One region of the Pseudoalteromonas sp. SR45-1 genome, then DNA from elsewhere that is predicted to be linked to it. Evidence: predicted binding sites of a transcription regulator. Region 1 holds the regulator's gene; each other region holds the start of a gene.
What was found. The regulator FliA, encoded in region 1, starts transcription of late flagellar genes. The targets are predictions, from matches to a motif close to CTAAAGNTNNNNNNNNNNNNGCCGATA.

Region 1 (10,404 bases):
CCCAGTTCGAACGAAATATCTCATTACGAATACTTTCATCATCAGTATAACCTCGTACTCTTACATAGTTATCTACTGGTGCAATAATATCTTTAACAATCTTGACGACCTGTTTTGCTCGAGAGTGTGCAACTGAACTACCACTTGAAAATAACATACCTGAGCTTAGCTCTATAATCAGCCAATCTTGGTTAAGCTCTAAACTGGCTTCTCCATCACGGATTTCATCAATAAGCGCTGACTGTAATTTAATTAATAAACTATCAAGAGGTTTGCCTAAATACTTTTGCTGGATGTTGCTTGTATCACTTTGGCCGTCGAGTAGCTCAGGACCTTGCTCTTCTTTTAATATACTTTCGCCATAAAGAACTTCTTGTTCAGGTGTCACTCTATCTGTCAATATTCCATTACCGTTGACACCTTCACCTTGCTGGGAGTATTGGCGAGCTGACTTATCAAAAACCTGTTCAAGGGAATCTGACAATATTTGGAATTGTTCTTCTTTATTAATCGCTATCGCATACAGAACCACAAAAAAAGCAAACATAATAGTCATGTAATCGGCATACGATACAAGCCAACGTTCGGTATGTTGACTTTTAGCAGCAGAGTGACGAAGTCGTCGGCGTAACATGTTATTCGTCCACTAAATTAGGGCGCTCTACACGATAGGCTTCAAGCTTTAATTCTATATTTACTGGGCTTTCACCTATGCTTATTGCAATAACGCCTTCAGCAAGCATTTCATGGTAAAGCATTTTTTGCTCTACACGCTGTTTTAACTTATTTGCCATAGGTAAAAACAATAAATTAGCTAAACCAACACCATAAATGGTCGCAATAAATGCCGTTGCAACGCCGGCGCCAAGCATTTGTGGATCGGTAATAAACGACATTGCCTGTATTAAGCCAAGCACCGCACCTAAAATACCAATGGTAGGGCTGTAACCCCCCATTGCTTCATAAACACGCGCGGCTTCAAGCAAACGATCGCGCTCTAGCAGTAAATCAATTTCAAGCGTGTCACGTAGTTTTTGCTCTGAGCAGCCATCGACAAGTAAGCTTAAACCTTTTGCTGCATAGGCATCTGGGTGAGCTAAGGCTTCATTCTCAAGCGCTAAGTAACCTTCTTGACGTGCTTTATGAGACCATCGTTTAACTTGCTCTATTGCGTCTTCAATATCGTATTGTGGTGCAACAAAAACCCACGAGCTCATATTTAGCATTTTTTTGAATGTGCTAGCAGAGGTTTGCAACATAACAGCGCCAAGCGTGCCACCAAGTACAATAATAAGCGCAGGGCCATTAAATAAAGCTGAAATAACACCGCCTTCTAAAGAATAACCTAAACCTATTGCACTAAGTGCTACCAATAGTCCAAATATTGAGAGTTTATCCACAACCTACCTCTCTCATTATACGTGCTGCAACATCGCTCAATGCTAAGCTTTCACTTGAAAGCCCCGCATTAGCAATTGCTTGGGGCATTCCATAAACGACACAGCTTTTCTCATCCTGTGCCCAAATAGTTGCCCCCGTTTGTTTTAACATTCTTGCACCATCACGACCATCAGCGCCCATACCTGTTAAAACAATAGCAAGTACATCGCCTTGATACGTTTTAGCTGCACTAGCAAAGGTTACATCTACGCTTGGTTTATAACTTATTCTCTCGCTATGATCTTCAAATACGCGCAGCGTTCTATTTGCTCCACGCCCCTCTACCATCATCTGCTGCCCGCCAGGCGCTAAATAAGCAGTTCCTGGTTGTAAGCGATCGCCTTGTTGTGCTTCTTTCACTTTTATTTGGCACAAACCGTTTAAGCGCGCTGCAAACGCAGGTGTAAATGCAGCGGGCATGTGCTGAATAAGTAAAATAGGGTGAGGAAAATTAGCAGGCAATTGAGTCAATATAGTTTGCAGAGCAACAGGACCACCTGTAGAAGTACCAATAGCTAAAAGTTGATATTGTTTTCCACTTGCTCGCATTGAGGCAACATTTGAACTTGTCGATGCAACAGGCGCAGCTCTTTGAAAGCTTCTATCAGGCTGCTTGATTTGAGTTGTTGATGTGCTTGTTCTTTGCGAAAGTGAACTTGTTGGTTTCGTTGAAATGACTGGTGTAGCTGGTGTTGCCGCTCTAAATGTTCGCGGTAAACGTCTTCGTCCTATATCTTTTACTTTACTTTGCAAAAGCTTAATTGCATCTTCATTATTGCGTGCAATATCTTCAAATTTTTTCGGTAAAAAATCCATTGCGCCAGCATCTAACGCATCAAACGTTGCCGTTGCACCATCACGTGTAAGTGATGAAAACATTAAGATAGGAGTTGGGTTACTCGCCATTATCTCTTTAACTGCGCTAATACCATCAAGCACAGGCATTTCGACATCCATGGTGATCATGTCAGGACGCAATTGAGCTGCTTTCTCAACAGCCTCTCTGCCATTAACAGCAAAGCCTATAACTTGTATATCGCTATCTTGCTCAAGGATTTCGCTTACTCTACGGCGAAAAAAGCTTGAATCATCAACAACTAAAACTTTAACGGCCATTTAGCTCTCTTATTAAATTTATGCGTAGGTATATATTAAATATATACCTACTTTATTATTAGCCTGCGTAATGTTTTAACATGTTTGGAACGTCTAAAATCAGTGCAATGCCGCCATCTGAAGTTATTGTAGCGCCTGCCATACCTGGCGTTCCTTGAAGTAACGCATCAAGCGGCTTAATCACTACTTCTTCTTGGCCAATTAATGAGTCAACAACAAAACCAATTTGTTGCGTACCAATTTGTACAATAACGACGTGACCTTTAGATTTTCGCTGAGAACGATCTGAGTCTTTTACTAACCAATGCTCAAGGTAAAATAACGGTATCGCCTTTTTACGCACAATAATTGTTAATTGCCCATCAACTACATTCGTCTTCGTTAAATCTAAATTGAATATCTCACTAACACCAGCCAGTGGTAACGCAAATGTTTGTGCGCCAACAACGACCATTAATGTCGGTAATATAGCCAAGGTAAGTGGTACTTTTATTTCTAAAATAGTACCGACACCAAGTTCAGACTGAATGCTTACTGAGCCATTAAGTTGCGTGATCTTAGTTTTAACTACGTCCATTCCTACACCACGGCCTGAAATATCAGATATTTCTTCTTTTGTAGAAAAGCCAGGTGCAAAAATCAGGTTATATGCTTCGGTGTCAGAAAGTCGACTCGCTTGGTCATGATCGAGTACGCCTTTACTAATTGCAATTTTTTTCAGTTTTTCAGCATCCATACCTGCACCATCATCTTTGATGGTTAGCAAAATATGGTCGCCCTCTTGAGATGCTGATAAAGTAACATTACCTGTTCTAGACTTACCTGCAGCTTCACGGACAGCGGGCATTTCGATACCATGGTCAACTGAGTTTCTAACTAAATGCACAAGCGGATCGGCAAGTGCTTCAACTAAGTTTTTATCTAGATCGGTTTCTTCACCAATAAGCTTTAAATCAATATCTTTATTTAAGCTACGTGCTAAGTCGCGTACAACGCGAGGGAAGCGACCAAATACTTTCTTAATTGGTTGCATTCGCGTTTGCATAACCGCACCTTGAATATCCGCAGTCACCACATCTAAGTTAGAGATTGCTTTACCCATCGCTTCACTGTCTGAGTTAGTCGCTAAACTAACCAAACGATTTCGTACAAGAACTAACTCACCAACCATATTCATAATTTGATCGAGTCGTTTTGTATCTACGCGAACAGTGGTCTCTGCTGCTGGTGGCGCTGATTTTTTTGGAGCTGCTGCTGGTGGTACTTTAGCTACTGGCTTCTCTGGCGCTTTTTCTACTGGTTTTGGAGTAGGAGCTTTAGCTGGCTCAGCTTTTTTTACTGGTTCACTCACTTGTTTAGCTGGCGGTGAAACAGGTTCAGGTTGTTTTGCAGCTGGCGCACTTTCTATCGATTTAGGAGCAGTGCCTTTACCATGAAGTTCATCAAGAAGCGCTTCAAATTCGTCATCACTAATTTCATCATCTGATGAATTAACTGTATTTACAGCTGGTATAGCAGATTCTACAGGTGTTTTATTGGCATCATTTTGTTCAGGTTTGCTCGTAACTTCACCAAAACTGCCAACACCATGTAACTCGTCTAATAAGCTGTCAAATTCATCATCAGTAATATCACCACTAAAATCACTACTACTTGCTACTGGTTTTTCAACTGCAGGACCTTGTCCTTTACCGTGCAGCTCATCAAGTAAGCTTTCAAATTCGTCTTCAGTGATTTCATCTATTTCAGCATCGCTAACCGAAGGCGCTCCGCTAAATAGTTCATCAAATGCAAACGGATCTTCATCATCAGCTACCGGTGTATCCACCACTTCATTATGAGGTTGTTCAACCTCTGTTTGTGAAGAGGCTTCAGTGGCTTCGGCTTCTGTTGGAGGTAGACCTAAGATATGAAGAGTATGAAGTAATTCAGGATCTGCAGGTTCAGGCTTGTCTCTGTTTTGGATAGTCGCAAACATCTCATTAATGGTGTCTAGTGCTTGTAAAATAACATCCATTAACTCTGAGTTGACTGTTCGCACGCCTTGACGTAGTAAATCAAATACGTTTTCAGCACCGTGACAAGCATCAACAAGCTCTGTCATAGCTAAAAAGCCTGCACCACCTTTTACAGTGTGAAAACCTCTAAATATAGCGTTTAGTAACTCGGTATCTTCTGGATTATTTTCCAGCTCAACTAACTGTTCAGATAAAAGCTCTAGGATTTCTCCAGCCTCTACAAGAAAGTCTTGTAAAATATCTTCATCAACTTCAAACATGCAGTTACTCTCCTCTTAGAAGCCCAAACTTGATAAAAGATCATCAACTTCATCTTGATCAGATACAACATCATTACGCGATTCTTTATCAATAATAGGGCCTTCAGGACCTGCTAAAGTTTGTGTGGCAACTGGTTCTTTTATTTTTTGTTGTTCTACTTTATTCGCGGTGCTGTTACTGTCGTCTTGTTCAGCAAACGCAGTTAAAAGATGCAGTAAACTTTCTTCTACTTCCCTAACAAGTTCAATAACACGGCGAATAACTTGACCTGTTAAGTCTTGATAGTCTTGAGCCATTAATACATTTGTCATTAAGTTTTGAAGCTCATCAGTCTTATGATGAGAGTTGTTCATAAACTTATCGATGCTATGGCAAAGTTGCTTAAACTCACCAAGCTCAATCTCGCGGCTCATTAAACGATCCCATGTCGGTTTGATATGAGATATTTCGTCCGCTAACTGTTGGGCTATAGGTAAACTGGCCTCCACTGCATCCATTGTTTTATTAGCCGCATTTTCTGTCATTTCTATAACATAATTAAGCCGCTTTTTAGCATCTGGAATCGCATCTGTCGTTATATCAGTTAAGCGAGTATCAAGCTCAAAACTTTTAAGGGCTTCGTGCAGTTGACGAGTCAACTTTCCAACTTCAGCAAATAATTCAGACTGCTCTTTAGATGCAGCCTCTAAAATCAACTGATTTGCTTTGTCTTGCTCATCATTTTCTAAAAAAACAACGAGCTGACGAGCTTGTTCTAACGTTATTTGAGGCGCAGCTGGTGCTGGCATAAGCCTCTCCCCCATCATTAGCCTAAGCGTTCAAATACTTTTTCTAATTTAGTTTTTAATGTTCCAGCCGTAAATGGCTTAACAATATAACCATTCACGCCAGCTTGCGCCGCAGCTATTATTTGTTCTTTTTTAGCTTCTGCCGTTACCATTAATACAGGGATATGTTTTAACTTCTCGTCTGCACGTATTGCTCTTAAAAGATCAATACCCTGCATTCCAGGCATATTCCAATCCGTAACTACAAAATCAAACACTTGATTTTGCAACATAGGCAAAGCTGTAGACCCATCATCAGCTTCTTGAACGTTAGTGAAACCTAAGTCACGTAACAGGTTTTTTATAATGCGTCTCATCGTTGAAAAATCATCAACTACAAGAATTTTCATGTTTTTATCCAAAACATCCCCCAGTGAGGTATTAACCTTTGTTTACTTACTACTAATTTATCCAGTCATTGATTTTAGCTTTAAGCTTAATCATCGCCTGACCATGTATCTGACTTACACGCGATTCACTTACATCGAGTATATGTCCTATTTCTTTTAAATTCATTTCATCGTTGTAGTACAAAGAAAGCACCATTGCATCACGCTCTGGTAATGACTTAATTGCACTTAGCAAAGACTCATTAAACCTATCATTTTTAACATTATTAAAAGGTTTATCTTGTGCTAAATCTTGGCCTACAGGAGTAATAACATCCTCATCTACACCAAGGTCTTCAATGCCTAATATTTTACTCGTATTCGCATCATTTAAAATATGATGGTACTCATTGAGCGAAATTTCAAGTTTTTCAGCAACTTCTATGTCCGTTGGTTCGCGGTTCAGACTACTTTCGAGCTCAGTAATTGCTTCTGCAACTTGCCTGTTTTTACGGTGAACTGAACGAGGAGCCCAATCACCACGGCGCATTTCGTCAAGCATAGCACCGCGAATACGAATACCTGCAAAAGTTTCAAAGCTTGCGCCTTTTGTTGCATCAAAGTTTTTCGAAGCTTCTATTAAACCTATCATTCCTGATTGAATTAAATCATCAAGTTGAACGCTAGGTGGTAATCGAGCAATTAGATGACATGCCACTTTTTTAACAAGTGATGCATGCTTCTCAACAATCACATTTAAATTTTGTGTTGATTGATATCCCATAGCTCTATTCACCAGTGTTGTCATAATTAACCGTTTACTAGTTTCTCAATGAAAAACTCTAAATGCCCAGATGGTTGGTTGGGTATTGGCCATTTAACTGCTTTTGTTGCCAGCGTTTTAAACGCAAGAGCGGCTGGCGAATTTGGAAAGAGCTCTACTATTACTTTTTGACGACGTGTTGCTTTGCGCATATTTTCATCATAAGGAACCGTTGCTACTAGCTCCATTGATACATCTAAAAAGCGGTCGGTAACTTTAGATAGCTTTGCAAACAATTCAGTGCCTTCACGCATACTGCGCACCATATTGGCAACAATTTTAAATTTATAAACGCCGTGCTCACGACTTAATACTTTAATAAGTGCGTAAGCGTCGGTGATTGATGTCGGCTCATCGCATACAACAACCATTACATCTTGCGCTGCACGCGAGAAGCTCAGTACCATGTCTGAAATACCAGCAGCTGTATCTACAATTAAAATATCAAATTCGGTATTCAATTCGCTAAACGCACGAATTAGCCCAGCATGCTCAGATGGTGATAATTCAACCATACTTTGCGAACCCGATGTAGCGGGTACAATTTTAATTCCTGCAGGGCCTTCAACTAAAATTTCATCAAGCTCACATTCACCAGACAAGACATGTGACAAGTTACGCTCTACACGTAAACCAAGCATCACATCACAGTTTGCTAAACCCAAGTCAGCATCCAGCACTAATACTCGATTACCTTGCTGCCCAAGTGCAATAGCTGTATTTAGAGAAACATTTGTTTTCCCTACTCCACCTTTACCACCGGTTACAGCGATAACTTTTACGCCGTTGTTATTGTTTTGACTCATTTTGCGCAGGCCGCTTGCTTGATCTAATACTGTGTTAATCATACATCCCTACTGTGCTTGGCGCCACTGCTTGGTGCCTTGAATGTTGTTCTTTTGTTCTTTTTAAATATAATTGCTCAGCCTTTTTAACTAGTTTCTCAGCATTTGCAACACGAATATCCTCTGGTACTCGTTGACCATTAGTAAGATACCCTATTGGAAGGCGATTTTGAATCGCAATACTAATAATCTCACCCAAACTTAATGATTCGTCTAACTTAGTGAAAATACAGCCACTTAACTTTACTTTTTTAAAGTGACGTACAGTTTCTTGCAATACATTAATTTGTGCTGTCGCGCTAAGTACTAAGTAGCTGCGAATATCTACACGTTGGTTACGCATTAACGTGTTTAATTGCTCAGTTAAACGTAAATCTCGCTGGCTCATACCTGCTGTGTCAATTAATACTAGACGTTTATTTCGTAAATGATATAAAACTTCAGCTAATTCATTAGCATCTTTAACTTGCTTAACACCACAACCAATAATACGACCATATGTTGCAAGTTGTTCATAAGCACCAATTCTGTATGTATCAGTGGTTATTAACGCCACTTTATCGGCACCATATTTTTGTGCGCCTAGAGCTGCAAGCTTAGCAACAGTCGTTGTTTTACCCACACCTGTTGGACCCACTAACGCATATACACCACCTTGGCGAAGTATTTCATTATTGGTTGTTTGCATTTGATCTTCGACCATAGTTAACAATGCTTTCCAACCTTGCTTACGAGACACATCATCAGGTACAAAACATGCCATTTGCTGTGCTACTTCTTTATCGATACCCATACCGACTAAACGGTCAACCATACAAGCGCGTGTTGGATCGCGACGCGCCATATCTTGCTGCATCAAGCCTGATACTTGGTGTTCTAATAATTGACGGATTGCGTTCATTTCTTCACGCATTGTTGTCATTTCTTCGCTTTCATTATTAGGTGCTTGTTGGCGAGTGGTTACTGGGCTATCTAAATCATCAAAGTCGCGGTCTAAATCATCAAAACCTAAGCTATCCGCTTGAGTTTGTGGACGAACTGGCGCAGCAGCTTCAGGAGCAAACATATTTTTAGTACGCTGCCCCATATCAGATTCTTGATAGTTAACAGTAGTATCAATACCCGATTGTGAAAACATCGATGCAAGCTCAGGAGAACGAGGACGCGGTGATTGACGCTCTAATAATGCTTGTAGGCTGTCAGCAACTTTTGCTTGAGGCTCAGGCTTGGCACGCTGTGGCTCTGGTTTTACAAAGTTATGCATGCTTTGTTGTGGCGCCTGAGTACGCGGCTCTGCAGGGCGTTGTGGTTGCGCTGCTACTTTAGGGGCTGCTTTGTCATAATCAACTGCCGCTACAATTTCTACACCGTTAGCCAGTTTTTTATTTGACATAATAACCGCATCAACACCTAACTCATCTTTAACTTCTTTAAGTGCTGTGCGCATATCTTTAGCAAAAAAACGTTTAATTTTCATGATTCAACCCCTGTTAAAATCTTATTGTTGGCCTACCGAGCTTACAATTTTGATCTGTCTTTCGTCTGGTACCTCTTGATAAGACATCACTCTCAATCCTGGAATGGTGTACTTAACAAAACGAGATAACACAGTGCGTAACATTCCTGACGTTAGCAATATAGAAGGTTCGCCGGCCATTTCTTGATTTTGATGCGCTTGTGTCAATGACACTTGAAGTCGCTCTGCAAGTCCTGGCTCAATACCGGCACCTTCATCGCCTGCATTTTGTAATGACTGATGCAACATCTGTTCCAACTCAGGCGCCAAGGTTATGACAGGGATTTCTGATGACATTCCCACCGCATCTTGAACAATTAATCTACGCAGTGAAATACGCACTGCAGCCGTTAATACATCAGGGTCTTGACTACGTGGGCCATACTCAACAAGGGTTTGAACAATTGAGCGCATATCGCGAATAGCCACGCCTTCATTTAATAAATTTTGTAGTACTTTTACAATAGCAGTTAATGGCAATACATCAGGTACTAGTCCTTCCACTAAGCGAGGATGGCTTTTAGCAAGCATATCAAGTAGGTTTTGAACTTCTTCATGCCCTAGTAATAACGCTGCACTGTTAGTTAATAACTGGCTAATATGAGTGGCAACTACCGTGGCTGAATCTACAACGGTATAACCTAGTGATTGTGCTTCATCTTTTTGATCAGGCTTGATCCATACGGCATCAAGGCCAAACGCAGGATCTTTTGTTTCAACCCCTTTAATTGGACCAAATACTTGTCCTGGGTTAATCGCTAGCTCGTCGCCATGCTTAAGCTCGCTTTCACCGGTTGAAACCCCCATTAGTTTTATTCTGTAAGCGTTAGGGTCAAGCTCTAAGTTGTCGCGTATATGTACCGGCGGCACTAAAAAACCAAGCTCTTGAGAAAGCTTTTTACGCACCCCCTTAATACGATTAAGTAGCTCACCACCTTGTGATTGGTCCACTAACGGAATTAATCTATAACCGACTTCTAAGCCAATTACATCAACCTGCTGAACGTCATCCCAGCCTAGTTCTTTTTGTTCTTGTTTATTAGCAACACCCGTTGCAACGCTTCCGCCATTAGCGGCCTCTTCAGCTTCTGCCGCAGCAGCTTTTAATTTACTTTGCTGTGTGTAGTAAGCTAAGTAACCCAGTAACGCACCTAAACTTAAAAAAGCAATATGCGGCATACCAGGCACTAAGCCCATGATGATCAAAATACCAGATGCAATAAAGAGTG
Region 2 (10,404 bases), on a different contig from region 1:
GCTGGCCTTCACGGTCTGGATCGCCAGCGTGAATAAGTTGCGAGGCCTGTTTAATTAATTTTTTTAAAACAGTGAGCTGTTTGCGAGTTTTGGTTTTGGCTTTTAACTTCCACTGTTCAGGTATTATAGGTAAGTGTTCAAACTGCCATTTTTTAAAGCGCTCATCATAGTCATCGGGTTCTGCTTGTTCTAGCAAATGCCCAATACACCACGATACACAATCGCCATTAGCGACTTCTATATAACCATCATGTTTTTTATGTGGTTTTGGTAAGGCATCAGCAATTGCTCTGCCTAGTGATGGTTTTTCTGCAATGTAGAGTTTCATGGGAGTCGCTCACTCACTGTTTATATAAACAGTAGTTTAGCACAGCTATTTTGAAGGTGGGGAGTTTTCTATTTTTGACTTTACACTACCTTGCTTAGTGAAAAGGATAATTAAAGGTAAATAGCATACAACCACCGTGGCAATATTGATAAATGGCATTAGGGTCTGATAAATAACGGTACTGTAAGCTAAATCCCACAAATGGCGGTCAACTAATCGGAATAGTTGTAATATAGGTGCGCCAATAACAACTAGTTGCCCAATAACACATTGCCATAAATAAACTTTATCCTTTATACCCCAGTAAGCTATAAGTGCCATCCAAATAATATCTGTGATCGCCCAAACTAAATAACGATAAATATAAATGTCATCAAACGCTCGTAGGCTTGAAGCAGTTAGGTTACCAAAGAGGAAAAAAGCTGCGGTAAGTAATACAAATCGAAAGGCTAGGCGATCTTTAAATACAAAAAATATAAAAATAGCCGGACTTAGCATTAAAACCCAGCTTTTGCTTAAAATACTAACAATATATAAAAACCATTCAGGCAAAATACTCTGCCCTATTTTGTTTTTTTATCGTCATCAGTACCATCACCATTACCCGGCATGTCGCAATATTTATTGATTATTTTCACAGGCACTCCATTACATATGTTAAGGAAATGTACTGTAAGCTAAAATGACGAAATTGCCAAGATACTTAAGGCAATTAAGTACCTTAAATCAAAACAAACATAGTGAAATATAACACAAGCAATAACTTAGCGCACATCAATAGGAGCAGACTCTTTAGCCTTACCTTGCAGGATTGATATTTCTACTCGACGGTTTCTTCGGCGATCTTCATTTGAATCGTTTGGAACAAGTGGACGAGTATCAGCTCGCCCCACTACCATCATGCGGTTTTTATCAAACCCTTGCACCGTTTGCAGCTCGCTTGCTACAGCTACAGCTCGCTTTGACGATAAGTCCCAATTATTAATATATAGCTCATTCGATACCTGAAAATCGTCGGTATGGCCAGATACAGTTATTTCGCCAGGTACATCTTTTAACAGTACACCAATATCTTGAATTATGGGTTTAAACTTAGGTTGTAAAAATGCACTACCCGAAGGAAATGAACCATTCTCTCTAATACGAATAATTATTTGCTGCCCTAAAGATTCAAGCTCAATTGCACCATCTATTATTTGCTTTTCAAGCTGCTGCGCGATTTTTTTAACGAGCTCGTTAGTTTGTTCCTGATCGGCCGCTGAAGTTGCTTGCTCTGACGATTGCTCTTGAGAAGTACTACGAGATTCGCCACCACGTTTATCCCCGCGTTGTTCTTGCCTGCCGCCAGCTGAGCTTTCATCTCCAGCCTGAAACTCTAACATTTGTTGAGTCATTTCGACTGTTTGCTGCTGAATGGTTTCTATTGGGGTTGGCTCTGGTTTGCCTGGGGTAAACTCCATAGCAATAACAGAGGTACCTTTAGGGATATCTTTTACTTCAATTTTATTCTGCACACCAAAAGCAAACTTCATAGAGCCCGCAATTTGTTTAAACTTAAGTACATCCATTTCTGAAAACGCAAGCAAGAGTACAAAAAAGCACATTAACAGTGACATTAAATCGGCAAACGTTCCCATCCATGCTGGTAGGCCTGGTGGTGGGCATTTGCACTCTTGATCAGACATAATTACTCCTCGGTATCTACTTTGCGTTTAGATTCAGCTAAGTAATTTTTCAAAATACCTTCGATAACTTTTGGATTTTGGCCATCTTGTATACCTAAAATAGCATCTAAAATTAAACGCTGATTCATAGCTTCTTCGTCTTTACGCAGTTCAAGTTTTACCTGAATAGGAATTGCCACAACATTGGCTAAAAACGCACCATATAAAGTTGTTAAAAGCGCTACCGCCATTGCCGGGCCAATTGCTTTTGGGTCATCCATGTTAGATAACATTGCAACTAAGCCAATTAGAGTACCAATCATTCCCATTGCTGGTGCAATATCGGCTAATGACTTAAATAAGCCTGCACCCATTTCATGTCGAGTAGTGGTTAAAGAGATGTCTTTTTGAAGTGTGGCGCGAACAACATCTGCGTCATGGCCATCAACAAGCATGTCGACGCCTTTGCGCATAAATGGATTTGGGATTTCAGCTTCTTCGAGTGCTAAAAAGCCCCCTTTACGAGCTGAATCAGCAAGTTCTACTGCTTTTTCAATAAGCTCTTCTGGCGTTTCAATTTTAAACATAAACGCTTTAGCAACAACTTTACCTATACCCAAAAACTGCGACATGGTGAAATTTGATAAAACAATGAAAAGTGAACCACCAAATACAATTACACTAGAAGGAGCATCGGCAAACATAGCCATTTCACCGCTACTACTCATAAACATAGACATGACAATTAAGCCAATTGCGCCTAGGATCCCGATTATGGTTGCTAAATCCACATTTCCTCCAGAAGTTTCATGCTTAATGGCCTTATCATAAACTTTTATTATTAACTGCTTATCGGCAACATATTGAATTGCTTAAGCCATTTTTATAAATAAACATAAAAAGCAGCCTTTAGCACTATTTTAGATCAAGTTATAAGGGCTACCTAATTATCAATTGATTTATTAAACTAACAGACCGCTATTAAGGCTTTATTAATACACTTGAAATATAATTTAACGTTATAAAAGTAAAAAACCAATATCATCCTTTGACCTAGTTTAGCATTCCCCCTAAAATTGACCCCTAAATTTATTATGTAAGCTGAAATAAAGATGGCGACTAAAAAACCTGAAAACTTAAGTTTCGAACAAGCACTAGAAGAATTATCTACAATCGTTAGTGACATGGAACAAGGTGACTTATCGCTTGAGCAATCGTTAAAGCAATTTGAGCGTGGAATTGCATTAGCAAGTGCTTCATCAGGTAAATTACAGCAAGCAGAACAAAAAGTATCAATTTTGATGGGGAATGGCGAAAAGTCAGTTCTTACGAATTTTGATAATGATATGGAATAGCTGTGAGCATAAATAATTATATCGAACGTGCTCAAAAAGATGTAGTAGCGACCTTACAACAGCATTTTAAACAGCCTCTCGATACTGAAGAAACAGTCAAGAACGCCACCCAGTATGGATTATTTAATGGCGGTAAAAGATTACGTCCATTTTTAGTTTATGCCACAGGTAAAATGCTCGGTGCAAACCAGCAAGACTTACATGTACTTGCAGCTGCAATTGAGTGTATCCATAGCTATTCGCTAGTTCATGACGATTTGCCCGCTATGGACGATGACGACTTACGCCGTGGCCGCCCTACTTGCCACATAGAATTTGGCGAGGCAAATGCAATTTTAGCCGGTGATGCCCTACAAACACTCGCCTTTGAGCTTATTGCGAATCACAAATTTACATGCTCGTCGCAAACACAAGTAAAAATGATTGCTACGCTTGCCAACGCATCAGGCCTTGAGGGCATGGTAGGCGGACAAGGTCTTGACATAGCAGCAACAGATAAAGTAATTACCGTACAAGAGCTTGAGCGAATACATAAGCTAAAAACCGGAGCTTTAATTAATTGTGCAATTACACTTGGTGCACTGTGCAGTGAAAAGGCAGATCAACAAACCTTAGAAAATTTAAGCATTTTTGGGTATGCTATAGGGCTGGCGTTTCAAGTACACGACGACATTTTAGATGTTGAAGGCGATACGGTTACTTTAGGTAAACCACAAGGCTCCGATATTGCCGCGAATAAAGCGACATATCCGGCGTTATTAGGTATGCTAGGCGCTAAAGAAAAGGCGCAAAATTTAATACAACAAGCCCATGAAGCGTTGGCAAATATAGATGCTGACACAACACTTCTTGCGTCGCTAGCAAATTACCTAATTGAGCGTGACCACTAATTTTTGCTCATACGTATTGCAATTAGCACTGACATTATTACTCAACATTAATTATTCGTAAAAGCTTTGAATGAATTAATGTTAGCGAAGGATATATATAAAACCATGACACTTGATAGTAGCAAGTATCCATTACTTAATTTGGTTGACGAGCCAGCCCAATTGCGTGACTTAGCGCAAGACAAACTCCCTGCATTTAGCAATGAGCTGCGCGATTATTTACTCAACTCAGTATCGCAAAGTAGCGGTCATCTAGCGTCTGGTTTAGGGACGGTTGAACTAACCGTTGCGCTACATTATGTTTATAACACTCCAGACGATCGCCTAGTTTGGGATGTGGGTCACCAAGCTTATCCACATAAAATCCTTACAGGTCGTCGCGACCAAATGCACACTATTCGCCAAAAAGACGGTTTGCACCCTTTTCCTTTTCGCGATGAAAGCCAATACGATACGTTTAGCGTAGGTCATTCAAGCACCTCTATTTCAGCTGCCTTAGGTATGTCTATTGCCGCCCAAAAAGAAGGCAAAGGTCGAAAATCTGTAGCCATTATTGGTGACGGAGCTATCACCGCAGGCATGGCATTTGAAGCGATGAATCATTTAGGCGATGTAAAATCAGACATGCTTATTATTTTAAATGATAACGAAATGTCGATTTCAGAAAATGTTGGCGCATTAACAAATCACTTTGCCCGAATTTTATCAGGTAGCTTTTATACTAACATTCGTGAAGGCAGTAAAAAGTTACTCTCAGGTGTGCCTCCGGTAAAGCAACTTGCCAGTAAAATGGAAGAGCACATTAAGGGCATGATGATCCCGGGGACCTTCTTTGAAGAATTAGGCCTAAATTACATAGGCCCAATTGATGGTCACGATGTAAACATGCTTGTAGATACATTGCGTAATATGCGTAATTTAAAAGGCCCACAGCTTTTACATATAAAAACGCAAAAAGGTAAGGGCTACAAACCTGCTGAAGCCGATCCTATTGGCTACCATGGTGTACCAAAATTCGATCCGAGCACAACTAGCCTGCCTAAATCTAAACCTAGCGCTGCTACTTTTTCAAAAGTTTTCGGCGATTGGTTATGCGACATGGCAAAGCAAGACAGCAAGTTAATGGCTATTACGCCAGCAATGCGCGAAGGCTCTGGCATGGTACGTTTTTCTAAAGAGTTTCCAGATCAATACTTTGATGTGGCCATTGCAGAGCAGCATGCTGTTACTTTAGCAGCTGGTTTTGCTTGTGAAGGTTTAAAACCTGTTGTTGCTATTTACTCGAGCTTTTTACAACGTGCGTATGACCAATTAATACATGATGTTGCACTGCAAAACTTACCTGTATTATTTGCCATTGACCGCGCTGGTATTGTTGGAGCCGATGGTGAAACTCACCAAGGTGCGTACGATTTAAGCTTTATGCGCTGTATTCCAAATATGGTAATTATGGCACCAAGCGACACCAACGAATGCCGCCAAATGCTATACACCGGTTATAAAGAAAACTGCCCTGTTGCAGTTCGTTACCCTCGAGGTAGCGCAGGTACTGCAGACATTGAAAGCACTATGCAACTGCTTGAAATAGGTAAGGCAGATACAATTAAGAAAGGCAGTAAAATTGCCATTTTATCGTTCGGTACATTACTTGAAAACGCCCAGCTTGCAGCTAACGAATTAGATGCAACGCTTGTTAATATGCGTTTTATTAAACCACTTGATACTGCACTTTTAAATGAGCTTGCTACTAGCCACGATACCTTTGTTACGCTTGAAGATAACGCGATTGCTGGCGGTGCTGGCTCTGCAGTTAATGAATACTTGGCAACGCAAAAAGCTGATATTAATATCCTTAACTTAGGTATTCCTGATGAGTTTATTAAACACGGCACGCAAGATGAAATGCACGATGAAATGGGATTAGGCGAGCAAGGAATATTAAACGCTATTAAGGCGTTTATCGCTTAAGCTATTTACTTAGTTTATTAAAAAGGAGCCTCAAGGCTCCTTTTTTTGTTTTTAATTTTAACTTTTTTGCATCCAGTTTCATTTTATAGCCGTTATTGATATGAGGTTAACATGTAAATAATCGGTGCCGCTTAGTCTATGCCTTATGAGCAAGCGCGTTATTTACCTACATTTGATGGAATATTTAAAAGGTAAAAATGATGAATAAAGCTAATTTAACAACTCATTCAACACAAAAAAACACACTTAAACACACGCTTAGTTTTTCAGCTTTAACACTTGCAGTATTAATCGGCATTACAGGCTGTAGCTCAGACGATGGTGAAAACGGCGTAGATGGTATTGCAGGCACCGATGGACAAAACGGTACCGACGGTACAAATGGCAACCCTGGTTTTGCATCAGCCACATTAATTTTGGCAAACAATGGCGAGAGCAATACAGGCACTATCGATTTAATTAACCAAAACGCCTCTAAACTAAAAACCTTTAATACAACAGCTAACGAAGGCGTTGCATTTGATAGCTTAGGTAATTTATTGCAAGCAAGCGACAGCGAAAATGGCAGTATTAAAACTATTTGCCAGCTTGCAAATCGTAGTGACGGCGCAACCTATACAGCTAATACAGATCGCGAAATAACAGGTACTAACACAACACTGGTAAACCCTAAAGGAATAGCTGTAGCACAAAAGAGTGGCCTTGTTTTTATTGCTGACTTTGGCGCTATGCAAGTAACGACTTTTGGCGCTACAGCCGCGGGCGATGCAGCGCCTTTAGGCACAACTATTACAGAAGCGGCGCCGTGGGATGTTGATTATGATGAATCTAACGACCGCCTTTATGTAGCACTAACAAATGGTGATGTAGCCGTTTATGATAATTTTGTTGGTGGTGAATTTGCCGCAATGCCAAGCCGCACAATTACTCCAAGTAATAATGATGGCACGCAAATATCTGTAAATATTCACGGCATTGTTTATGACTCAAATACTAATAAACTTGTTTTGTCTGATGTAGGCAGTGCCTCAGACGCAACCGATGGTTCGTTATTTGTAATTAATAATGCTTCAACTGCAGAGGGCTTAGTAAGCGTTGCACGAAGTATTGCCGGTCCAGCAACAATGCTTGGTAACCCAGTTGATATTAGCCTTGAAGGTAGTGACTTACGTGTAGCTGAAAAATCAAATGATGCTGTTCTTGTGTTCAGCAATATATTTTCAGGTGAGAGCGGCGATATCACTCCTGATTTAGTTACCTCAACAATTAAACCTGAGTCAATTACTAAACTGGGTATACAAAATGAGATGGCTGATATTTCAGATAGTGATACCGCTAATATGGCGCTGCTAGGTGTTGCTGTAAGTAGTAATCCGGGCACTGCAGGTGAAACAACTGGGCAAATTAGTCGATTAAGTTCACAACTTAACACAGAAATTGGCAACTATAATGCAAGTCAAACTATCGAAAGTGTAACTTTTGATAAAGCGGGTAATAGTTATACAACGTTCGATAACAGTACAACCTCAATTGGCGGTATTGTTATTTCAAATAAAGTGGCAATAAACAGAGATGGGCAAACTTATAATACGAACCAAGACAGCATTATTACTGGTTCGAATACAGGCCTTATATCTCCTAAAGGTCTTGATGTGGCTTCTGATAGCGGTATGATTTTAGTTGCAGAAAATAATGCAGATACTCCAAGCATTTCAATATTTTCAACTTGCACCACAGGGGATGCAAGCCCATTAATGACGCTTACGTTTGCAAACGATGCTCGCCCTTGGGATGTTGATTACGATGCAAACACTGATCGAGCTTTTGTAGCACTAACAAATGGAACCGTTGCTGTATTTGACGAAGTTAAAAGCAAACTAATGGCTGGTAGTACTAATATTGCAGTTGAGGATAGGCTTATAACGCCAGCAAATGCAGGTACAGCAGTAGCAGCACCAAGCAACATGCACGGCATCGACTACGACTCGCTAAGTGGCTCGCTAATACTCTCTGATGTTGGTAGCGCAGCAGTTGCTGACGATGGCAAAATATACGTATTGAATAACGTAGCAACTGCATCGGGCTTGGTAAACATAAGTACCACTATTAGCGGTCCAAATACCCTACTGGGTAACCCTGTTGATATTATGTATACCGGAACAGATTTATACGTAGCTGAGAAGTCAAATAATGTGGTTATGCGATTTAATAATATTTTAAGCAGTGCAGGCGGTGATATAAGCGCCGATACCAGTACGGCATTTACAGCCCCTGAGTCGATTGCAATATTACCAGCTTGGCTTAACAAATAGAGTTAACCTCACCATGCCTGACCAATAACCTTGGTCGGGCATTATCGCATCCACACTTTTATATCTGCCAAGCCATTACTTTGTAAAATACCTAATTGCTGATCAACATTAGAGTTTTGTTCAAACTCAAATGCATCGAGCTGATCATCAAACGTAATATTAGCCACACCATCACCACCGCGCTTTTTAACTTGATGCAGTGCTATATCTGCTAAGTTAATAGAGGTTTCCCAGCTAATTACCTGTCCGCCTAGTAAAGGTAATGGATAAAATGACCAACCAATTGATGCCGTGATATTAGTTGTTTTTCCATTTGGTAATTGGAACGAATTAGCCGCTATTACTTTACAAAGTTCTGAAGCATAGCTGTCTATTTTATTGCATTTAAAGTCACGTAATAATAATAAAAACTCATCACCACTCCAACGTGCCACATAGTCAGAGCCCTGCGTACGCGAATTTAACAATGCAGCCATTTGCTGTAAGCAGCTATCACCTGCAATTGGGCCATACGCATCGTTAATACGGCTGAAGTTATCAAAGTTAATAATTACCAGCACCAGTGACTTACCTTGTGCCTGCAGCGACTGTGAATTACGTTGAAAGTGCTCAATATCTTTAGGGAGTTGATCAAACAAAAAGCGGCGACTACGTAGCCCTGTTAGCTCATCTGAGTGACTCACTAATTTAAGCTGTGAATTCACTTGGCCTAATTTATCATTAGCTTGGCGAAGCTCTAAGGTACGCTCAGTGATTAAGCCCTCTAATGCTTCTTGTTTTCTGCGTTCTTGTGCTCTAAACACCCAAAAAATGAGATAAAAAAGCAAAATAAAACCACTGGTAATTAAAAGCCTAAAGTAAATTGTTTCGTCAAAGCGCTCAGGCACTACAAAACCGTATTCTACATCTTGCGCTTTAGCCCAGTCTTCACCTTGGCGCTTAGCTTCTAATTGAAACAAAAACGAGCCAGGAGGCAAGTTAGTATAAATAGCTTCACGTCGCGTATTTGCATAGCGCCAGTCACTATCTAAGCCACTTAGTTTATATCTAAATTCAATGCTGTTTGGTGCATAGTAATCAATAGCTGTGTAAGTTAGCGTTATATCACGCTCGTCTGTTTCTAATGATGGTTTTTTACCAAGCGCAGCGGTAGTTAAATGACGAAGTGGCGTTGTTATTGTCTCTATTGTTGGCTTTAATGCAAGCACACCAAATAGCTCTACATTTTTAGGTATTTCAACAACACCTTGTAAGCTTGGGTACCAAATAGAATTTCCGGTGTCTGCTACCGCATCATGCCCAAGTCCACTACAACATTGATTCGCTTTACCATCAAGTTGACGGTCAAAAGATGAAATTACTTCTTCAACTTTTAAGCTTTTTATTTCTGTTTTAAATTGCTCTACAGGCATTCTGTAAACACCTTTCATGGTGCTTACCCAAACATGCTTTAACTTTTCATCATATTCTAGGCTAAATATAGAACCATACGGTAAACCATTAGCTGCATCGAGCTGACGCCATTGCCCTTGCGTACTTCTGTAAAAAAGCCCGTCGTTAAGAGAGCCGATTAAAATACCCACGCCATCTATATGTAGCACGCTAGTTACGTATGCGCTTTCAAGTGTTGTTTGGTCGCCAATTTTTTCAATGCCACGGTCTGTAAAGTAATATGCGCCCTTACTAGTACCAATCACACCAAAGTTTGTTTTATCTAATACGTAGGTAATAAACTTACTACCTAAAAAAGCGTTATAGGCAAAAGGCGTTAAACCAGCATAATTTAATCGATATAAACCGCGTCCGGTACCAATCCAAAAGCCGCCTTTACTAGAGCGACTTATTGCAAATACCGGATTATCGCGAAGTGCTCGACCTGGGACGGTG
Region 3 (10,404 bases), on a different contig from region 1:
CAAGCTGATGCAGACAATGCAATTGCTAACTTGAACGATAGCGAGTTCCAACAACGTACTTTAAAGGTACGTGAAGCAAAACAAAAACAAGAAGATGATTCTAATGCTCTACGTACTGAGACGGATCAGTCAGTGTAACTAGCTTTACCGCTAGCTTATTGCTAAACACATCAGCCGTTGCATAATATTGCAGCGGCTTTTTTATGTCTGTTTGTTTATCCATACATAAGTTAAGTTGGTTAAGTAGGAAGTTGACTCTATTTGCTATCGCTACACCTGAATCAAGTAATTTTACATTCCCTTCAAAGTACTGACTAATCGGCCCTGCTAATATCGGAAAGTGCGTACACCCTAGTACAAGTACATCTATAGTTTTATCTATATGTAGTTCATCGAGTACTTGATACAACTTATTTGTATCTAAAAAGCCTGTAAAAAAGCATTCCTCAGCTAACGTTACTAATTCAACACTGCTATAAAGGTTAACGATTACATTACGTGCATGTTCAGCAATTAATGTTTTTGTGTATGAACTGGCGACCGTTGCCGGCGTGGCTAACAAGCCAATATGATTTGAGCGTGTTAATTCTGCCGCAGGCTTTATTGCTGGCACAACACCTACAATAGGAATATCCGTAATTTGGCGAACAGCGCTGAGTGCAGATGTAGAAGCTGTATTACACGCTATTACAATTAAATCGACGTTAAGCGTGTTGGCTTTGATGAAATGAATAAGTGAACATAATCGGTTAATTATAGTTTGTTGGGATTGAGCACCATAAGGTAGTAATGCATTATCCATAAAATAGCTGTACTGAGCATTGGGGATACTTTGCTTGATATGTTCAAGTACAGTAGTTCCACCAATACCTGAATCAAAGACCATTATATGCGCTGACAAACTACCGTTCCTACTTTACTTTAAGATCGGCAGTTTGCCATGAGGTTTTTATAAAAGAAAGTAGTTTAACTTTGCGTGGCTTCTAAATCAGTAAGCCTGTCGGCTGCTGAATTTAACTGATTAAGGTTTTCGAACATAGACTTTGTATAATCTACTAACTTATCTATTTGTTCCTGATCTTGATTTAACCATTGGAGAATGCCAGCTAGCTGATTTTGTAATCCAAGCTCACCCGCTTTTTCAAAAGCATTTTTAAGGTCGTCATTAAAAGGGGCTAACCCCTCTGCTACTTGTTTTTCTGGTGCTGGTTTATATTCTTCATAGCTTTTAACTGTTGCTATTGTTTTTGTTTGGCGTAAATCCATAGAAAAAGCCACCAGCTGATCGCTGTCTAAACTCAGCTCTTGCGCTTGTTCAAATGCTTCATCTAAATCACCACCAAAAAAGGTTTTACTTAAATCTTGTAAGTCTTCCATCATCGCATTAATAGCTTCTTGCTCTTGCTCGTTTAAGTCACCATTTACCGACATCGAAAATGATACCTGTCGAGATTGCGATGATGAGCTTGCAAACGACTCACTATTACTATTTTGCTGATAGCCACTTGCCGATTGAGATTCAAATACATCAGCAAAGCTAATACTTACCTCATCGCCTTCTGCTGTAGTAAATTTATACTCTGCATTACTCGTCATACTGACGTATTGGGCCTGGCTTATATTTACGCTGGCAGGTTGTGGGTTAAATAACGACTCTTCAAACTTATCCAGCCCATTGTAAATTCCCTCTTTGGACTTATTAATGCCCTCTTCCATGTCATCATTAAATACGCCTGTACCTTTGAGTTCATCAACAGCGTCATCAATCCCTATTTGGACTCCTTTGCGCGCATCGCCTAGCATATCTTTGAGCTTTTCGTCATCAGCGCCGTTAGCTTTTGCTTTATTTACAGCACTACTTACAAAATCGAGTACGTTTTTTACTATTTCATCAAAATCAAATAGTGGTTTATCTGCTTTTTTTTCTGCGATAGGTAATCCAAGCTGCTCAGCCATTTTATCGCCAAGCACCTTTGCGGCCAACTCTCGGCCTCGTTGTTGATAGCTATCTTGAGGAGACGTAATTGTAGGTTGCTGTATATCAGCTTTATTATTGAATTTATTGATGTTGTTGTTTGGCGTAAAGCCATAATTACCTATTTTCATGATTCGTCTCCTAAGCGTGCGTAGTTTATTATCGGCTATAACAACAAAAACTAAAGTACAATGTTCAATAAAACAGCATAAATGCTAGCCAAAACTAGACAAATACGCAGCGCTCCCTACAATAGCGCCGATAAACAGATCTTAGATAAGGTAGTAGCGTTAATGGCAGTTATTAAAATAGATACCACACAGTACCAAGCGCAGTTAAGTGAAAAAGAGCAGCGAATTAGTACGCAGTTTCAACGTTTTGGTGTGGAGCAATTAGAAGTATTTAGCTCAGAGCCAACTAACTACCGCCAACGTGCTGAATTTAGAGTATGGCACGACGGTGATGATCTGTTTCACATTATGTTTGATCAACAAACAAAAGAAAAAATCCGTGTTGATACATTTGACCCAGCAGCGCCTCTAGTAGGTGAAATAATGCAGGTGATGATTGAAAATCTTAAGCCTTGTGAAATATTACGCCGTAAGTTATTTCAAATCGATTACCTATCAACGCTAAGCGGTGAAATTTTAGTAAGCTTGCTTTATCACAAACCACTGGATGATGAATGGTTAAGTGAAATTAAAGCACTGAAAGAAAAGCTTAGCAGTAAATACAAAATTGACTTTATAGGTCGTGCTCGCAAACAAAAAGAAGTACTAGGTGATGACTTTGTAACTGAACGTTTAACAGTTAATGGGCAAGAGCTTATTTATCAACAAGTAGAAAATAGCTTTACTCAGCCTAATGCAAAAGTAAATATTAATATGCTGGAGTGGGCACAAGATTTATGTAAACCACTTAAAAATGATTTACTAGAATTGTATTGTGGTAACGGTAACTTTTCAATTGCATTAGCAGGTTCTTTTAATAAAGTATTAGCGACGGAAATATCAAAATCATCTGTTCACTCTGCTCAATACAACATTGCTAAAAACAACGTAGAGAACTTAGATATTATTCGTATGTCTAGTGAAGAGTTTACTCAAGCAATGAATGGCGAGCGTACTTTCTCTCGTTTAGATGGTATTGATTTAAAAAGCTATGACTGCCAAACCATATTAGTTGATCCACCACGCGCGGGCATGGATGAATTAACGTGTGACTTAGTGGCTAACTACGAAAGCATAATTTATATATCCTGTAATCCTGAAACTCTTGAGCGTGACCTTGATCACTTAACACGTACGCATAACGTTAAGCGCTTTGCTATATTTGATCAGTTCCCTTATACGCATCACATTGAGTCGGGCGTTTTCTTACAGCGCAAATAAATACGTTCAGTAAACGTTACCCATAAAAAAAGCTCCTTAAGGAGCTTTTTTTTGTTTTAGCTAAACTTACTTGTTAGCTAAGTAATTTATTAATTTGCTAATGTCTTCAGGTTTAGTAATACCCGACTCACGACCTAGGTTTAATTTGTACTTACCATTTACAATAAAGGTAGGTACGCCACGTAGTGCGCCTTTTTCTTTAAAGTAGTCTTGGTCGCGTTTCATTTTAGAGCTCAGCGTACGTACCGAGAAGCTTTTAAACAGCTTATCAAACTTATCACCATCAACGCCCTGCGCTACAAATATATCTTTTACATCTGCAAGCTCATTAAATTTAGCGCGCTTTGTATGGATATGATTAAAGATTGCAGAAATAATCTGATCTTTTTGTGGAAGCACTTCAGCTGTCGCCAGTGCTTGGCTCATCATCTGTTGGTTTTCTGGGTCACGTACACCTACAAAATCAACATGGCTCTTTTTAAATTTAACGTTTTTATCAAGCTTAAGCTTAAACTCACCAATTAGTGCTTCCATGTTATTACATGCAGGGCAGTAAAATGAGAAGAACTCTTTAACCTCTGGCTTTTTAGTTGCACGCTCAGAAACTACGTCGTAATGCACGCCTTCTTCATACGTTGCTGCAAAGCTTGTTGCTGCCATAGGAAGTAATATTGCAAGCAAACCTGCTTTAACTAATTTAATCATTATTATACTCCGAAATTTATAGTGCTAATAAAAACGCTACTAACTCATCAAGTTCTTTTTGATTTTTGATGGTGTTGAGGTTTATTTTATATTTATCGTTAACAATAAAAGTAGGTACACCTGTAAGTGCGCCTAATTTTGAATATTTATTCTGTTTGTTTTGCATTGCTTGCTCAGCTGAAATAACAGGCATGCTTGCAATCTCTTGATCAAATGTTGCGCTATCAATACCATTTACTTCAAGTAATTTTTTAACGTCTTTCATTTCAGTTAATGGTGCACGTTGAACATGGATACTTTTAAAAATTTGATCGCTAATACTTTGCGCCTGACCATGCTGCTTAGCAATTAAGTAGGCAAAGCTTAAATTACTTTGTGCTTGTGGTGACACGCCACCTAAAAAGTTAACGTGGTTTTTAATAAACTCAGCGCCTTCTGGCAAGCCTTTTTCAATTGCTTTTGCTACTGGTTCAAACTTAAAGCAATGTGGACAGTAAAATGAGAAAAACTCGGTTACTTGCGGTGACTTGCTTTTGTCTACATCTATAACAGTGTATTGATTATCAACTTCAAACTGTGCAGCAAGTGCTGCAAATGGTAAACATAAAAGTAATAAACTCAGTTTTAATTTTTTAAGCATTTGTATCTCGTTGTACTTGTCTTTAAATAAAATATTACGGCAATAACTTTAACGGTGCTTCTTGCAATGCTGCAAGTTGCTCTTTCAGTGCTAAAATTTGTTGCTCCCAGTATTTGTCATCAGCAAACCATGTAAAGTTCCGCACAAAAGCAGGATCACTCCATCGTTTAGCTACCCATCCCATATAATGAATAATACGCATTGCTCGCAGCGGTTCAATTAATTTGAGTTGAGAGTGATCAAAATCACAAAACTCTTCATACGCATTTACAAGGGTGTCTAACTGTAACAGTTGCGTCGCTCTATCGCCACTGAGCATCATCCATAAATCTTGGATTGCAGGACCTTGGCGGCTGTCATCTAAATCAACAAACATTAGCGCATCACCTGCCCATAAAATATTACCAACGTGGCAGTCACCATGTAAGCGAATACTTTGCACATCTTTATACTGTTTTTGCGCCTGCTCTATCACTAAATCTAAAATAGTATAAAAGGCAGTATTTATTCCCATGGGCACTAAGTTACTTTTTTGAAGATGAACTTTGGCTGTATGCAAATACTCCTCGCAGGTAACTGTTGGCCTATAAGTAAAAGGTTTTGTTTTAGCTACTTGGTGCATACGGCCAATCAATCGCCCCATTACATCAAGCTGATCTAAATTATCAACCTCAAATAAACGCCCGCCTACACTTGGAAACAACACAAACAAATACCCTTCGTGTTCAAATAAGCTTTGTCCATTATATAAAATAGGGGCAACAACGGGTACTTCTGCATCCGCTAGTTCAAATGCAAAGTCATGCTCTTCTTGAATTTGCTCTTTACTCCAGCGCTCTGGGCGATAAAACTTCACTACGTAACGCAGGCCATCATCCGCTTTAAATTGGTACACTCTGTTTTCATAGCTATTGAGCGCCAATAAACCAGATTCGGCGTACACACCTACGCTTTCTATTGCATCGAGTATTAGATCAGGTGTTAAGTCAATAAAACTAAATTTACTCATACTCTTCTTATATAAAATAAAAGCGGGTTATATACCCGCTTTTGTTAATTGCTATATCAACTTACCTAATTAAGGTAAGTTGCGATTATCGCGCTTTAAAAAAGTTACTCGACTGCGATATTGTCTCCTCCGGCTCATCTACCGGTGAAAGCACAAAGTTAAACTCAGTCATCGGCGCCTTCAAATTATAAGGGTCCATTACAAGTGACAATGGCACGTTATGAGATTCCCCTGCCTGCACAGTAAATGACTGCTTACCAATATACTTAAAGTTATCTAACCCTTGTACTTTAATATTAAAGGTTTGCTCGTACTGCGCTTTATTAATTACCTTTAATGTATAGGTGTTCTCTACTAAACCATCAAAATCGACACGATATAATTGGTTTCGGTCACGAATAATATCAAAGTCCATTGTTTTACGCAGTGCTATATTAGCGACAAGCGCTCCCGTAAGCACAACAAGTATGACCGTGTAACCAATAATTTTAGCTCGCAGTGGATTCGTTTTATTTTCTGGGGTTTCGAGATTTCGCTCTGTCGTATATGAAATAAGCCCACGCGGGTATTCCATTTTATCCATTACGCCATCACACGCATCAATACATGCACCACAGTTGATACACTCAGCTTGTAGCCCATTTCTAATATCAATACCTGTTGGGCACACTTGAACGCACAAGTTACAGTCTATACAGTCGCCTAGTTCTAAATCTTTATGGTCTACTTTACGTGAACGAGGACCACGGCTTTCACCTCGGCTTTCGTCGTACGTTACGGTGTATGTGTCTTTATCAAACATAGCTGATTGAAAACGAGAGTAAGGACAGATGTGTAAACACATAATTTCTCGCATCCAACCGGCATTACCATAAGTACACGCAGCAAAGAAAATAATACTGACTAGTGCATAACCACCTACATCAAACGTTACAAAGTCAGGGAGTAACTCCCTTATTGGCGTAAAATAACCCACAAAAGAAATTGCGGTATACAACGAAAACAATACCCAACTAGTATGCTTTGCCGTCTTACGCCAAAACTTATCAAAATTCATGGGTCGTTGATCGAGTTTTTTACGTTGATTAGCCGTGCCTTCAAGCTTTTCTTCGAACCAAATAAAAATAAAAGTCCAAACAGTTTGCGGACATGTATAGCCACACCACACCCGTCCATAGAAGGTGGTCACTAAAAACAACGCAAATGCTGCCAACATAAAAATAAACGCTAATATAGTAAAATCTTGAGGCCATAGCGTTAAACCAAAAATATTGTATTTTTGACCAATTAGATCAAACAGCACAGCTTGCTGGCCATTAAAATTAATCCAAGGTAGTAACATAAACGCAAGCAGGCCTAAAAAGCCAATGCGCTGTCTAAGTAATTGATGTAGGCCTTTTACAGCACGCACATAAATACGATTTCGGGGATTGAACCTATCATCTTGACGGCTTAAATCCGGTTTTTGGATTTTCACCTCTACAGGGATATTCTTTACTTTAATTTGCTTGTCCATCGAAGTTCCTCAACGCCGCTTGGAAATAAAAATCCAGCAATACTCAAGTACTCTATACTTAAAGTTAGCAAGTTACTTGCTAGGCATATTTACTTTAATAAATTGCCTTCTCGAATACTTTCAGATATTTCAGAAATATCTGACTGCTGTTAATCATTATAACAATGTTGGTTAAAATTACTGGCATAGATTGCTAATAATTTATTCATCCCAGTTACTTGCTTTTAAAATGCAGTTTATTACACTGCATGGTAATTCAACCCTACTTAGATCAAGGTTTATGTATCCATGAAAAAATTTATTATTTTGGTAGTTGTGATCCTTGCCTTTTTTACAATTGATCACCCACTTATAAAAGAACCTCGCGAAAGGTTACTAGGTGAAGGCATTGGCTTTTTAAGTGATGCAAGCAAGGTCAACAGAAGCCCCGCTGCAAATATGGCGAAAAATAGGATCAGCAGTCAACTTAAACTATCTGAATCTGAAGGTGAATATGTAGAAAAAACGTTTACAACAGATGACTCTGTTCAGTTATTTCACCTACGCTATTGTCGTGAGCGTGACTTAAACCTTTATTTTTATGACGACCGTTTAAATACGGTATGTAAAATAGTGACTGAAGCATTAGAACAAAAGCGAGCAAAGTAGTGGATTTTTCAGGATTAAATAAAAAAGCAAGCGACTCATTTCATAAGCAGCGCAATATGCTCAAGCAATTAGCGCAAGGCAAAACATTAAAGTGTGAGAAGTGTAATGGGGTTTTAACACTTGATTTAGCCACCAGCGAGCCTGGTAAAGGCATAGTAAAGTGCAAACAAGGCTGTACGGATATTATATTAGAGCTAGGCACTTAGATTAAACTAAGCGCCTAGTATTAATAATTACTCTTCCCAACTCTCGTCGGTTATCAAGCCGCTATTAATTGCGACCACTTCAATTAGTTCAGCAAACCCTAATGCAAAGTCACCCATAGATTCATACTGATACTGACACAAAGCTTCTATTGTCATGTTATTTTGTTTGGCAATCTGAGCTATTGCTAGCTGGTCAAGTGCAAAAAAGCTTAGTGTGCTTAACGCACTTTCTAGTGCTTGTTTAAAATCAACGTCTAATTGCGGTGCATTTAACAAAGGTTCTGCATAAGCTTTCGTTGCAACTAAGAAGCCTTTACTCCACGACTTACAAAATTCAGCATCAAATGTGTCTGGTAATTTATATCCAGTTTCGAACACCTGCTCACTAATTTTGTGATAAAGCGCCATAAACAAAAAAAGCATTTCTTCATCTAAATCATTAGCTGTGTTTGGCAATATCTGCTCAAGCCACTCATGCACATCTAATGGGTTGGGCGAACAAATTACACCAAATAAATAGCCTTGGCTTTGTACAAGGGTCATTGCTTGAGATTGGGTATTTAAAAATGAGCTGAGCTGCTTTGCGTGCAACTCAGTAAATTGGGGTATTTGCATTAAAACTCTTTATATTAAAACATTAAAAGTTGAGCGGATAGCGACCTTGGTTATCTGGTCGGCCTAAAAACTTAACCGCATCATGTACATCTTTAGGTAAGCTGGCATCTGGTTTTACATAACCTGCCACTCTGAAGTCGAAATTAGCTTTAAGTGTAGCATCTGCCTCAAGGCCAAGCGTATTATCTGGGTCAATTAATATAGCAACATCACCCGACTTACAGCTTAACTTACCAGCTAGAGGACCAATATTAAACCATCCATTTAAGCCTTGAACATCAATATTAGGGCTCGCTATTTCACCTTTTAGTGAATCACAATAAGGTGCGCCTGAGCTGTATTCATCAAGTTCTAATATCACACGCCCTTTAGCGGTAACAGGCAGAGGAAGTTGCACACGTTGCATTGCACGCTCTACTGTTGAGCGCACTAGGGCATCAGTCACTATTACTTTTTTATTAAAAAACCCATAACTTACATCTGCGTAACCCGAAATATCACTGCGTTCTCGTGGATTACCAAATTTTATGTTCGCATTTAGTTTGCCTGTAAATAATTTCCAGCCTGCAATATCCCAACGCACATTATTTAACTGCTCACCATCAAAACGAACTTGCATCATTTGACCTTGCCAAACAGTGCCTACAGTTTGCCCAACTTCTAATTGCTTTGGAAAATACGGCTTTGCTATATCAAGCGCAATACTGGCTGGTAATTTAATAATACAAAACACAATAAAACTAATTAAAAAGACAGCCGATAACGTTATTATTTTTTTCATTAATTAATTCTCTAATACTAAACGGCTTACGCGCACATAGCCTGATTTATCATCGCGACTTAAATCTAAATTTTCAATTTTTAAACCATGCTGATTTACTAGCTCATCTAGCCATTCTATTAACTGATTAAACTCTACTGAGTCGAGCGTCAAACGAAGTGAATCACTACTGGGCTGCATTTTACTAATATTGATTTTATAGCGTCCACGAGTAGAGTTTACCACTTGGCTTAAGTTTGTATTGCTAGCAACACTGGTGTTGCCTGCAGCCTTTAGCTTAACAATACTGTCATCAACCCAAGCTAATAGCTCTTGTTGTTTAATTTGAGATTGCTGTGCTTTTTCTATCGCGTTATTTAATGGCCTAAATATTCCCATTACTAAAACAAAAATAATAAACACACCACCAGCGACCATTACCAATTGTTGTTCTTGCTCTTTAAGCGAACGCCACTGTTTCATTAACTGCTTTTTCATACTGCACCTCGCAGTTTAATTTCACCTACGACATAATCACCGTCATTATTTAAAGACCCTTGCTCAACAGTTAAACCTTGCTTTTCAAGTATGATTTTTACTTTACCAAAAGTTTGGAAGTCTTTAGCCCGTGCACGAATGCGCAGCTCATTGCGACGTTTGTCATAACGAAGTGTTTCAGGTGTAAATTCGCTGACTTGCGAAAATACATCAACCAAATTAGTCGTTAAGTCTAAAAAGCCGGATTCACTTGAGCCTTGTATTTTATCTAACGCGCCTTTAATTTGGCTTTTAATTAGATTAGGGCGAACTTTAGTTCCCGGAAATGCTATTTGATATCTGTCGACTACTTGAGCTTTAGCTACTTCTACTTGTGTATTAAGTTGGTGTAACTCAATAGCTTTTATTGTAATTGTAGAAACCAATGCAACACTTGCTATA

Region 2: the regulator FliA is predicted to act here: its motif matches at 2,843-2,869, upstream of pomA (flagellar motor protein PomA).
Region 3: the regulator FliA is predicted to act here: its motif matches at 2,136-2,162, upstream of H5089_RS19755 (DUF5610 domain-containing protein).

What each region holds. Positions count from the first base shown of each region.
Region 1 is NZ_JACJDR010000017.1:48,093-58,496, reverse strand. Features, by position in the region: gene H5089_RS16295 (flagellar motor protein MotB) at 1-634, opposite strand, end outside; gene H5089_RS16290 (flagellar motor protein) at 636-1,400, opposite strand; gene H5089_RS16285 (chemotaxis response regulator protein-glutamate methylesterase) at 1,393-2,556, opposite strand; gene H5089_RS16280 (chemotaxis protein CheA) at 2,615-4,834, opposite strand; gene H5089_RS16275 (protein phosphatase CheZ) at 4,850-5,623, opposite strand; gene cheY (chemotaxis response regulator CheY) at 5,641-6,024, opposite strand; gene H5089_RS16265 (RNA polymerase sigma factor FliA) at 6,065-6,775, opposite strand; gene H5089_RS16260 (MinD/ParA family protein) at 6,802-7,662, opposite strand; gene flhF (flagellar biosynthesis protein FlhF) at 7,655-9,136, opposite strand; gene flhA (flagellar biosynthesis protein FlhA) at 9,158-10,404, opposite strand, start outside.
Region 2 is NZ_JACJDR010000005.1:216,990-227,393, reverse strand. Features, by position in the region: gene H5089_RS07575 (DNA topoisomerase III) at 1-328, opposite strand, end outside; gene H5089_RS07570 (hypothetical protein) at 374-880, opposite strand; gene H5089_RS07565 (flagellar motor protein MotB) at 1,093-2,013, opposite strand; gene pomA (flagellar motor protein PomA) at 2,016-2,783, opposite strand; gene H5089_RS07555 (exodeoxyribonuclease VII small subunit) at 3,105-3,347, shown strand; gene ispA ((2E,6E)-farnesyl diphosphate synthase) at 3,350-4,237, shown strand; gene dxs (1-deoxy-D-xylulose-5-phosphate synthase) at 4,343-6,205, shown strand; gene H5089_RS07540 (hypothetical protein) at 6,406-8,517, shown strand; gene H5089_RS07535 (ligand-binding sensor domain-containing diguanylate cyclase) at 8,559-10,404, opposite strand, start outside.
Region 3 is NZ_JACJDR010000028.1:15,154-25,557, reverse strand. Features, by position in the region: gene H5089_RS19765 (RNA-binding protein) at 1-138, shown strand, start outside; gene murI (glutamate racemase) at 101-901, opposite strand; gene H5089_RS19755 (DUF5610 domain-containing protein) at 967-2,106, opposite strand; gene trmA (tRNA (uridine(54)-C5)-methyltransferase TrmA) at 2,269-3,366, shown strand; gene H5089_RS19745 (thiol:disulfide interchange protein DsbA/DsbL) at 3,433-4,071, opposite strand; gene H5089_RS19740 (thiol:disulfide interchange protein DsbA/DsbL) at 4,088-4,711, opposite strand; gene H5089_RS19735 (serine/threonine protein kinase) at 4,746-5,720, opposite strand; gene ccoG (cytochrome c oxidase accessory protein CcoG) at 5,806-7,236, opposite strand; gene H5089_RS19725 (hypothetical protein) at 7,525-7,884, shown strand; gene H5089_RS19720 (hypothetical protein) at 7,884-8,090, shown strand; gene H5089_RS19715 (UPF0149 family protein) at 8,118-8,705, opposite strand; gene H5089_RS19710 (type II secretion system protein N) at 8,728-9,486, opposite strand; gene gspM (type II secretion system protein GspM) at 9,490-9,963, opposite strand; gene gspL (type II secretion system protein GspL) at 9,960-10,404, opposite strand, start outside.